2 regions of the Bradyrhizobium sp. 1200_D9_N1_1 genome follow, and region 2 is predicted to be linked to the other one. Evidence: predicted binding sites of a transcription regulator. Region 2 holds the regulator's gene; the other holds the start of a gene.
What was found. Region 2 encodes LexA, which represses DNA repair genes until DNA is damaged. Its sites were predicted from a motif close to TGTTCNNNNTGTGTTCNG; they were not measured.
Positions count from the first base shown of each region.

Region 1: a site for LexA is predicted at 2,927-2,944, ahead of AB5K84_RS08365 (ribonuclease T2 family protein). Genes of this name have one in related genera too.

Region 1 is NZ_CP197226.1:1,734,302-1,739,829, forward strand. Features, by position in the region: gene AB5K84_RS08350 (outer membrane protein) at 7-630, shown strand; gene AB5K84_RS08355 (cold-shock protein) at 719-934, opposite strand; gene AB5K84_RS08360 (23S rRNA (adenine(2030)-N(6))-methyltransferase RlmJ) at 1,185-2,045, opposite strand; gene AB5K84_RS08365 (ribonuclease T2 family protein) at 2,170-2,880, opposite strand; gene AB5K84_RS08370 (hypothetical protein) at 3,000-3,464, opposite strand; gene AB5K84_RS08375 (hypothetical protein) at 3,646-3,939, shown strand; gene AB5K84_RS08380 (DUF3617 domain-containing protein) at 3,984-4,514, shown strand; gene AB5K84_RS08385 (ATP-binding protein) at 4,563-5,528, opposite strand, start outside.
Region 2 is NZ_CP197226.1:4,624,891-4,630,418, forward strand. Features, by position in the region: gene AB5K84_RS22260 (ComEC/Rec2 family competence protein) at 1-58, shown strand, start outside; gene AB5K84_RS22265 (GAF domain-containing protein) at 68-1,009, opposite strand; gene AB5K84_RS22270 (hypothetical protein) at 1,232-1,663, opposite strand; gene AB5K84_RS22275 (hypothetical protein) at 1,857-2,057, opposite strand; gene lexA (transcriptional repressor LexA) at 2,345-3,040, opposite strand; gene AB5K84_RS22285 (molybdopterin molybdotransferase MoeA) at 3,216-4,427, opposite strand; gene AB5K84_RS22290 (hypothetical protein) at 4,651-4,869, opposite strand; gene AB5K84_RS22295 (HAD family hydrolase) at 5,035-5,528, opposite strand, start outside.

The DNA of each region.
Region 1 (5,528 bases), 2.9 Mb from region 2:
TGTGTGATGAAGAGGCTCGTTGTGGGCGCAGCCGCGTTGGTTGCCGCCGGCTGGACAGCTTCGGCAGAGGCCGCCGATCTCAGTTACGGGCAGCGTGCCCCCTATACCGTCAACCAGCCGCTGAACGCCTATAGCTGGGCCGGTCCGTATCTCGGCGGCAACATCGGCTATGAGTGGGGCTCGGTCGACAACAATCCCTCAAAGCCGTCCGGCTTCGTCGGCGGCATTCAGGCCGGCTACAATTTCCAGAACGGCCCGTGGGTGTTCGGCGTCGAGGGCGACATCCAGGCCGCTGGCGCCGACGACACCTTCGCGCCCTGGAAGTTCTCCAATCCGTGGTTCGGCACCCTGCGCGGCCGCGTCGGCTATGCCTTCAGCAACGTGCTGTTCTACGGCACCGCCGGCCTCGCCTTCGGCGAACTGCGCGCGCAGACCTTCGGCTGGACGGAGTCGCACACCAGCGCCGGCTGGACCATCGGTGCCGGTGCGGAAGTCGGCCTCGCGCCGAACTGGAGCGCCAAGCTCGAATATCTCTACATCGATCTGTCGACGAGTCAGTTCGCAATTACAGGCGTGTCAAACGGCTATACCGCCAGCGTTGTGCGCGCAGGCGTCAACTATCACTTCTGATAGCCAAATAAGAAAATACCGGACAATAACCTCCCGGCCGCTCGCGGCCGGGACTTTTTTTGCGCCAGGTTTTTTTGCGTCAGGCCCGCTAGGAGAGGATGACCAAATTGACCGCCTTCGGTCCCTTCCCCTTCTTGTCCGGTTCGACTTCGAAAGTAATACGCTGTCCTTCGGCAAGGTCCTTCAGTCCCGCTCGCTCCACAGCAGTGATGTGAACGAAGACATCGCGACCGCCGTCATCCGGCTTGATGAAGCCGTAGCCGCGCTCGCCGTTGAAGAACTTGACCGTTCCCGTCATGGCCATCGGGAAACTCCCCCTCATTGCTCCTCCGTCGTGACGCAGACTCACGTCACGACATGACCGGGCCGTACGGAGCCCGGGAGCTGGCCATCCTTGGGCGGACCTTTCGGTCCGGCCGGATCTTTCTTAGGCCTTCACTCCGCCGCAACCATTCGCGGAAGCGGAACGTAAAGCCAGTCACGGAAATAGCATAATACGGTTCTTTGCAGATTGACTACGGCTCCTGCATATTTTTCCCAAGAATGCCGGAGTGTTACGGCCTCGGCACCTCTAATCGGAATCTGGCAGCGCCGCCCTGGCCGAGCGGCATTTCGAGCTCGGGCAGGATCGTCTTGAGCTCGCCATGCAGCGTGTAAGGGGGATTGACGATCAGCAGTCCGGTGGAGGTGAGGGCTGCGCCGTCAAGCTGCGGCGCGGCACTGAACTCGAGGCGCAGGCATTTGCCCGGTGGCTTTGCTGCGGCTGCGAGCCGCGCCACGAGCTGTGCCAGCGCATCGGTGGCGCGCCGGCTCTTGGCCGGATACCAGATTACATAGATACCGGTCGGCCATTTTGCGAAAGCCTCCGAGAAGGCTTCGCCCAGCCGTTCGAACTCGTTCTTTGCCTCGAACGGCGGGTCGATCAGCACGAGCCCGCGCCGCTCCTTCGGCGGCACGAAGGCCGGCAGTGCCACCCAGCCGTCGAGATCGACCACGCGTGCCTGCTCGTCGCGGCGCAGCACGTCGATCAGCGCCTTGCGTGCCTTCGGCTCGAGTTCGCAGGCGACGAGGCGGTCCTGCGGCCTGAGCAGGCCGCGCGCGATCAGCGGCGAACCCGGATAGGCCTTGAGCTCGCCCTTCGGATTGAAGGCGCGGACGATGTCGAGATAGGGCTTTGTCAGCGCCGCGGTCTCGTTCGACAGGCGCGCCTGCATCAGTCGCGCGATGCCGGTCAGCCATTCGCCACCGCGCCGCGCCTCGTCGCTTTCGAGATCGTAGAGGCCGGCGCCGGCATGGGTGTCGATGACGCGGAACGCCCCCGGCTTGTCCTGCAAATAAGTGAGGATGCGCGCCAGCACGATGTGCTTGATGACATCGGCAAAGTTGCCGGCATGAAAGGCGTGACGGTAGTTCATGGCGGAGAGTTACGACATCGCGCGATGAAAGTAACTCCCGTCATTCCGGGGCGGTACGTAGCACCGAACTGCGCACCATAGTTCACGCTTCGCGTGCCCCGGAATGACGGAGCTGATTTAGCAGCTACCCACCCCTGATCGGCGGCATCGTCACCTGGTCGCGGCGGCAGGCGCGGCGGTCCATCTCCTCGCAGGCGCGGAATTGCAGGTCCTTGCTGAGGCAGATGCGGACCTCGGACAGCCGCGTCCGGTTGCAGGTGACCGAGACGGCGGCGCTGCCGAGGCCCGGATTGGCCTTGATGAAGGCCTCCTCGACGTCGGCAGGCGCCACGGTCTTGGCCTGCGACAATTCGAGATATTCGGCCGGAATCTTGATGGCGGCGCGCGCTTTCCTGATCGTCTCGAAATAGCTGCGGTCGGCGAGCCCCGAGCAGGTGCCGTGCTTGTCCCACTCGTTGAAGATCAGGCCCGGCGCCGGCATCAGGTCGAGCATCGAGGAGACGATGCTGCGGTTCAGCCGCGGCGCCGGCCGCTGGCAATATTCCGGGAAGCCGTTCTCATATTGCGGCCACAGCCCGTGCACCACGAAGGAATAGGGCCGGCCGCTGCACTGGATCTGGGAGCGGCCGCCGCGCTCCGCCGCCTCCTCGCAGAAGGAGGGCGACCACGAGAGCGACAGCACATAGAAATCGAATTCGCCGGGCGCGTTCTGCCGCCTGTCCTGAGCTTTCGCGACGCCCGCCGGCAAGACCAGCCCGGCGGCAAGGGGCAGGGCAAAGGTCAAGGTCAGCGAGATCATCAGGCGGGAGAACGAATGCAATCTGGAATGAAACATGGCGACGCCCCTCAACTAGACTGTGCAATCGAGCCTAGCAGGCGATGAGAACATTTCAAGAACAAAATTCGGGCGGCCCTCGTCAGGCCGCTGGCCCGGTCCGAATCAGGGCTGTCGAATTACTGCTTGGCGGCGCGACAGGCCGGATTGTAGGCCCAGTTGCGGTCGAGTCCGACCACGCACCATTCGACACCATTGCCGTAACCAGCGAAGCCGCCATCCTCGATGATCGAGAAATGCACCTTGCGCACCTTGCCGTCGTTCAGCATGGCCTCGCCGGTGCAATAGCGGCGCGGAATATTGTCGGACTGCCAGGGTCGGAACGCGGTCTCGTGCACGGCGGAGAAGCCGGTGATCTTCAACGAGGAATTCCAGAAGGCGCTTTCCTTCTCCCAGAACTGGGTGGCGATCGTCGGCAGCGCCTTGTCGCAATCTGCCACATTGCCGTCATAGCGCGGTCCGCTCAGCCAGAAATTCAGCTCCAGCGGATTGGCGGCCCTGGCCTCACCGAGCGACAGCGCCCCGAACATGAGGCCGAGCACGGCGGCAAAGCGGAGCGATTTCAGGGAGGTCGAGGCGCGCATGGGCAATCCAGACAGATGATCTGCGGAGGTCGGACGGTGCCGCGAAGGGCGGGTGAGGTCAAGTGCAGCGCGGCAACACTTGGCCAGGAGTTGACCAGAACGTCGCATCCGACAGGGCTTCAGTTCTTTTCACTTCCGTCCCGGCACCGTAAACTGGCGCCAACCAATTGGAGTAACGGGAATGCGAATCATTGCGGCCGCGGGCCTTCTTGCCCTGGGTATGATGGCGGGCCAGTCGGCGCGCGCCGATATCCTTCCTGTGCCCCCGTTCAAGGGCAACGACACCGGCGGCATCATCGCCTATTCGATGGCCAATCAGGTCGATGCGCGGCAGGTCGCGGTCGATCATTGCGCGCGGTACGGCAAGGTCGTCAAATTCCTCGGCGTGCAGGCCTATGAGGGCGGCTACATCTCGTTCTCCTGCCGCTGGGTGCCCTATGGCGCCGCCAACCAGCCGATCCGCACGCTGTACTGAGGCGTTTTCGTAACGCAGCGATCTCTCAGCCGGGAGCTTCCCACATGACGCGCAAACTTGCTTTGCTCGGCTCGGCCCTTTGCCTTGTGGTGTCGGCAGGCGGCGCCAGTGCCGACGATCTGCCGGTGCGCAAGGCCGGCCTGTGGGAATTGAAAATGGTCAGGACCGGCTCGCAGATGCCGGAAATGACCATGCAGCACTGCACCGACGAGACCGTCGACAAGGAGATGAACAACAACGTCTCCCCGATGGCCAAGCAGATCTGCGCCAAGCAGGACATCAAGAAGACCGCGACCGGTTATGTCAGCGATTCCGAGTGCAGCGTCGCCGGCATCAGCACCACCTCGCACGCCGAGATCACGGGCGATTTCAACTCGGCCTATACGGTGAAGACCACCTCGCACGCGCAAGGCGGCGCCGCCGGCGCGGCGGGGCGCGACACCACCATGACGCTCGAAGCGAAATGGCTGGGCGCCTGCAAGCCGGACCAGAAGCCCGGCGACATCGTGATGCCCGGCGGCTTCAAGATGAACGTGCGCGACGTCGACAAGCTGAAGGCCCTGCTGCCGAAGTAGGCGAGATTGTAGCCCGGATGGAGCGTAGCGAAATCCGGGCTACGGCAGTTACACCGGTATCCGCACGCTCGCCCTTAATCCGCCCATCGGGCTGTCGCCCAGCGTGATGTCGCCGCCATGCGAGCGGGCGATGTCGCGGGCGATGGCGAGGCCAAGGCCCGTGCCGCCTTCGTCCTGGTTGCGGGCGTTGTCCAGCCGCAGGAACGGCTTGAACACCTCTTCGCGCAGATGCGCGGGGATGCCCGGGCCGTCGTCGTCGACCGTGACGGTCAGATAACGGTGATCGCGCTGGCCGGTGATGGCGATGCTCTTGCCGTAGCGCGCCGCATTGGTGACGAGGTTGGCGAGGCAGCGCTTGAACGAGGCCGGCTTCACCGTCACCACCGGCAGTCCGTTGAATGCGACGGTTGCAGCGTGGCCGTGGCGTTCGGCATCGCTGCGCAGCTCCTCGAGCGCCTGCGCCATGTCGGTCGGCTGCGACTGCTCGCCGGAATCGCCGCGGGCAAACGCAAGGTAGTCCTCCAGCATCATCGACATCTCGTCGACGTCCTTGCGCATGCCTTCGAGCTCCGGGCTGTCGCCGATCAGCGCCAGCTCGAGCTTGAAGCGGGTCAGGATGGTGCGCAGGTCGTGGCTGACGCCGGCCAGCATCGCGGTGCGCTGCTCCATCGTGCGCTCGATGCGCGATTTCATCTCGAGGAAGGCGACCGCCGCGCGTCGCACTTCGCGCGCGCCGCGCGGCCTGAAGTTCGGCGCCTCGCGGCCCTTGCCGAAGCTTTCGGCGGCATCGGCAAGGCGCAGGATCGGCTTGATCTGGTTGCGCAGGAACAGCACTGCGACGATCAAGAGGATCGAGGACGTGCCGACCATCCAGAACAGGAAGATCTCCGAGTTCGAAGCGTAAGCGGCGCTGCGCTGCGCGAACACGCGCATCACGGCGTCGTCGAGCTGGATGCGGATCTCGACGAGGTTGGAGCGGCCGACCGTGTCGATCCAGAACGAGCGCCCGATCTG
Region 2 (5,528 bases):
GGCCCCCCGTAACCGGGACGCGACGCCGTCCGAGGCCGACCTGCAGGCCGAGGATTGAGCGGACGGGCTATAGGTACCAGGCCAGCACGGCTTCGAGCCCGGCACTCCCGATTACCGGCAGGGCCACCATCTGGCTCAGTCCGATTGCGCGGGCCTCCGCGGCTGCGGCCGAGCCGTCGTGCCCGAGATCGTCGTTGAGCGCGGGCATTCCGGTGGCCCAGGCTCCGCCGATGCTGCCGTCGCCCCTGGCGATGGATTTGTCCGCATAGAGCGCGGCAAGGTCTGTCTGCGCGCTGCAATCGCCGGCGCGAAAGACCAGTGCCGAACGGGCCTCGTTCGGCACCCAGATCTCGAAGCGTCGCGCAATCGGCGTCGCCTGTGCGGACAGGAAAGTCAGCACCCAGGTCTGGTCGGTGCCGGTCCGATAGGGCACGCCGACGCCGAGATTGATCCCGACCTCGGCGGCGTCTTCCCAGCGCAGAAAACTCCTGGCGTTGTGCAGGTCCTTGATGATCAGCGGCAGGCCCGCTTTCCAGGTGCGTCCGGGCAGACCGAAGCCGCGGGGAAACCTGGTGTGGCGGGAGTTGAATTCGAACATGTCGGCGGTGCCATAGTAGCCGTCGACGAGCCCCATCTCGTGGGAGCTATCGGGATCATTGTGCCAGAGCTCGATCGCGCCGACATGCGCCTCGTCGTCGCCGCAGAACAGCACCATGACGGCCTGCAAAAACTCGCCTGAAAACACCGGGACCGCCACGCCGCAGGTGAGGCCGGCCGCGAGCGCCTGGTCGGTCCGCTTGAAATAGGAGTTGGCGAATTTAGTGAGGATCACGGGATGGCCGCTGGCCCAGGCCTTGCCGGGAAGGCCCTCGTCGTATCCGAAGCGCAAGTCCTCGCTCACGGCCTTGAACGCAGACAGCCCTTCGCCGTAGAGGCCGCCGCCGAATTCCAGCCGCATACGCGTCCGGTCCGGCACCCAGAGTTCAACGACGCGAATGAAGGTTTTCATCGAACGTGTCCGCCGCCTCAAGCCTTTGACAGCATCGGCGATCTGGCCGCGGAACGGACGTTCAAAATTCAGGCAGGGCCGCGCAAACTTCGTGCGATGGGCAGGTGCGAGCCTGATCTCGGCGGAAGATTCCGGAAGACGCAAATCATACCATCTCGCCGGCCACGGCCGGCGATGGCAATTTCAATCCCGGCCCCGACCTCTGCGCCGGGGGGAGGTACATCAGCCGATCGGCAGGCGTGTGATCGTCGGCCTGTCAGCGATGATCTCCGGCTTGTGTTCACGCTCGCCGGCCGGCTGGGTCACCGGCAATTGCAGCACGGTCGCGCGCTGGCCTTCGACGAGTTGCGTCACGAGTACGTATTTGCCGTCGGGGAATTCGATCGCGTCATGATGGCGATCGGGAATGTGCGGATCGATCTTGCCGAACTTGCCGACGCGGGAGTTGATGGTGCGCGTCCAGATCCAGCGATTGTCGTAGCGGACGTTGTCGGCGAAGGCGAGCTCCGTTCCCGGCAGCAGGCAGACCGCGACGGACATGTCGGCCTCGGAGGCGAAGCCGCGCGTCGAGGTGCCGCGGAAGGTGGTCGTGACGATCGTCTCGCCGACTTGTGCGGGACGCGTCGCGACGGCATGCAGGCTGTAGTCACACATCGGGTGCTCCTCATTCAGGGATAGCGACCCGCGCCTCCTTCGGAGGCACTGGCCTCTATCAGAGTGGAAGCATGTTAGCGTCTTCTTGGTTGTAGGCAAATCTGCGGCTTGGGTCCGCAGGCTGCCATCACAATATCTTTTTCAAATGCCTCAGGAACAAAAACCGCTTCCGTGCATTTGGCGTGCGTCTCCGTCAGCGACCAGCAGGTGCCGACCAGCCCGAATATTGCCAGGCGGGTTGCGACGGCTGCGCGACGGCGTTGCGGGCATTGCGCAATTGCTCGCTCGTCGTCTGCGTTGCCTTGCGGACATGGTGCGACTGTGCGGCGAAGGCTTGCGACGCGGATGCTACGAACAGCGCCACCGTGACGGTGCTCAAAACGATCTTGCGCATTGATTGTCTCCTCGCTCTCCAGGGCCACGAAGCGATGAGGGCTTCGTGCGGCGTGGCGAGGATGTAGCGCTAGCGGGGGGCCGGATAATCTGAGCAAAACCAGAAAGACTATCCAGCCGGAGCGGACAATCGTCCGCTCCAATCGTCAACGCGCGGGTCGCCAACCGGCGGGGCGCGCTTTAGGTGATTGCTTGAGCATGATCTCCGCGCAAGCGCGTCCTGCGCTTGTCGCGAGGGAAAACCGCTGCGCACTTTGCGCTAACGCGGCCCTCCAGTCCGGATCACACTCAGTACTTCCGGTACAGGCCGATCAGCTTGCCCTGAATCTTCACCCGGTTGGGCGGCAGGATGCGGACCTCATAGGCCGCATTGGCGGGCTCGAGCGCGATCGAGGCGCCGCGGCGGCGGAAGCGCTTCAGCGTCGCTTCCTCGTCGTCGATCAGCGCCACCACGATGTCGCCGGTGTCGGCGCTCTCATTGCGCTGGATCAGCGCCATGTCGCCGTCGAGGATGCCGGCTTCGACCATCGAGTCGCCGCGCACTTCGAGCGCGTAGTGCTCGCCCGAGCCGAGCATGTCGGGCGGTACGCTGATGGTGTGGCTGCGGGTCTGCAACGCTTCGATCGGCGTGCCGGCCGCGATGCGGCCCATCACCGGCACCGCAACGGGGCGTTCGCCCTCGTCCGCGCTGGAGCTCGCTCGCACCTTGCCGAGATTGCCCTCGATGACGCTCGGCGTGAAGCCACGGCGGTTGCCAGCGGCGGCCTGCAGCTCGGGCAGCTTGATCACCTCGATCGCGCGGGCCCGGTTGGGCAGGCGCCGGATGAAGCCGCGCTCCTCCAGTGCGGTGATCAGGCGATGGATGCCCGACTTCGAGCGCAGGTCGAGCGCGTCCTTCATCTCGTCGAAGGAGGGCGGCACACCGCTTTCCTTCAAACGCTCGCTGATGAATCGCAGAAGCTCGTATTGTTTGCGCGTTAACATCTCGACCAAATCCCCCGGTTGATGTCGTTCGATTCCGAGACGGTGAATTCAGCGGCGAGCCGCCAGATGCTCGAAACAAATCATGAACGGACACTATATGTTCGATATGTGTTCCGCAACTGCTTAATTTACCGTGAACGCGACAAAGTTCGCGGAACGCGCAGGACCAGTGCGTTCAGGCGGGCAGTCGCAGCACCTCGCAAGGCGCGCCTGCCTCGGCCTTCGGCGCGAACGGCGCGCGCACGAGAAGTGCCTGCGCCGCAGCGAGATTCGCAAGCAGCGAGGAATCCTGATGATTGACGGGAAGGGCGACAAGCATGCCGTCGTCGCGCCGCTCCAGGCGCGCACGAAGATAGTCCTCGCGCTGGTCATTGGCGCCAACATCGCGGCCGAGCACGGCGCGCTCGCGACGATGGTGAATCACGGCGCGGCCCGACAGGGCGCGAATCAACGGCACCATGAACAGGAAGCCGCACACATAGGACGACACGGGATTGCCGGGCAGGCCGATCACCCCCATCGCCCCTAGCCGGCCGTGCATCATCGGCTTGCCCGGCCGCATCGCGATCTTCCAGAACGCCATCGCAATGCCTTCGGCCTTCAGCGCCTGCTGGACCAGATCGTGGTCGCCGACCGAGGCGCCGCCGATCGTGATCAGGATGTCGGCGCCGCTCTCTCGGGCACGGCGGATGCCGGCTGTGGTGGCCTCCAGCGTATCGGCGGCAACGCCGAGGTCGATGGTATCTGCGCCCTCCTGGCGGGCGAGGGCGTGCAGGGCATAGCCGTTGGAATAGACGATCTGGCCGGGGCCCGGCGTGGTGCCCGGCATCACCAGCTCGTCGCCGGTGGCGAGGATCGCGACCTTCGGACGGCGGCGGATGGGCAGGTCTGGATGGTTCATCCCGGCGGCGAGCGCGAGGTCGCGCTCGGTGAGCCGGGTTCCCTTGCGCAGGAGCACGTCGCCCTCGCGGAAGTCGACGCCGGCGGGCCGGATGTGCCGACCGGCGATAGCGGCTTCCTTGATTGTGATGCGCTTGCCCTCGGCGACCGTATCCTCCTGGATCACGACCGCGTCCGCTCCGGCGGGAACGACGCCGCCGGTGAAGATTCGCACCGCTTCGCCGGCGCTGACCGCTCCCGCGAACGGCCGGCCCGCCGCGACCTCGCCGATCATGGTGAGCTGCGCGTCGACCCTGGCCGCATCGGCTGCGCGCACGGCGTAGCCGTCCATGGCCGACATCGCCTCGGGCGGCTGGGTACGCCGCGCCGCGACGTCGCGCGCGAGCACGCGGTGGTAGGCCTCGTCGAGGGGAATCATCTCTTCAGGCAGCGGCTCCGCGCCGGCCAGCACCGCGGCGAGCGCGTCAGAAACCGGCATCAAGGCCACGGCGAAACTCCTGCTCGGAAAGTCTGGACGAATGGGCGGCAAGAGTTCTAGCCGAGCGCGGGCGATGAAGCAAAATGGGACCGGATCAGGATTTATCCTGCTTGATCCGTCCAGTCATGAGGGACCGTCAGCTCTGCCGCGGCATGATCTGACGGACGAGAAAGACGGGAACGAGCGTGGCCATGGCAAGGACGACAATGACGGGAGCCACGGCCAGCATCGGTCAACGACCGGTCTGGCGGTCCGGACGGAGGTCCGGCGCCACGTCGGGAGCCACGTCAGGGGGCTTGGGGCCTTGATCCTTGTCGGGCAGCGGATCGGCCTGGGATTTCAGGTCGGCGGCCTTGCTGATCAGCTTGGCGGAGAGGTCAGAATCCGAAGTCGTTCTGGCGAATTCGAGCAGAAGAGAGGCTTGTTTGGTGAGGTAGGTCTTGCCCAACACGATGATACGTCCGTCTGTAGAAGTCCCAACGGACTCAAGAGTCCGGAAGCGGGCATTCCGTTCCCGGAACTCTGTATAAAAATGTACAAAGCGATTTGGTTCCTCATCTCGGCCAGATCGGTTCCGGGAGCTCCCCGGTTTCACCCGCCGGCCGATGCGTCTCGATCAGATTCCCAGCGCCTCGAGCGCGTCGCCGACATCGCGGGGCGAGGTCACATGCACCGCGGTCAATCCGCGCGCCCGCGCTCCCTCGACGTTTTCGGCGAGGTCGTCGAAGAACACGATGCGCCTGGCGGGCACACCGATGGCCGCCACGACATGGTCGAACGCCGCCGCGTCCGGCTTGCGCAGGCCGATGCTGGACGACAGGTACAGCTCGCGGAAATGGCCGAGCAGGTCGGCGTATTCCTTCGAGAAATGGTCGACATGCGGCCGGTTGGTGTTGGAGAAGGCGTAGAGCGGCATCTGCTTCGCCGCACGCGGCAACAGCTCCGCGACATCGGGCATCTCACCCGCGAAGATCGCGTTCCAGCCCTCGAGGAATTGCGCATCCGAGATGCCGATCCCGAGCGAGGCGCGTAGCGAGGCGAAATACTCCTCGTCGCTGATCTTGCCGACCTCGTGCAGCCGATACGCCTCGCTGTCGCGCACATAGCGGG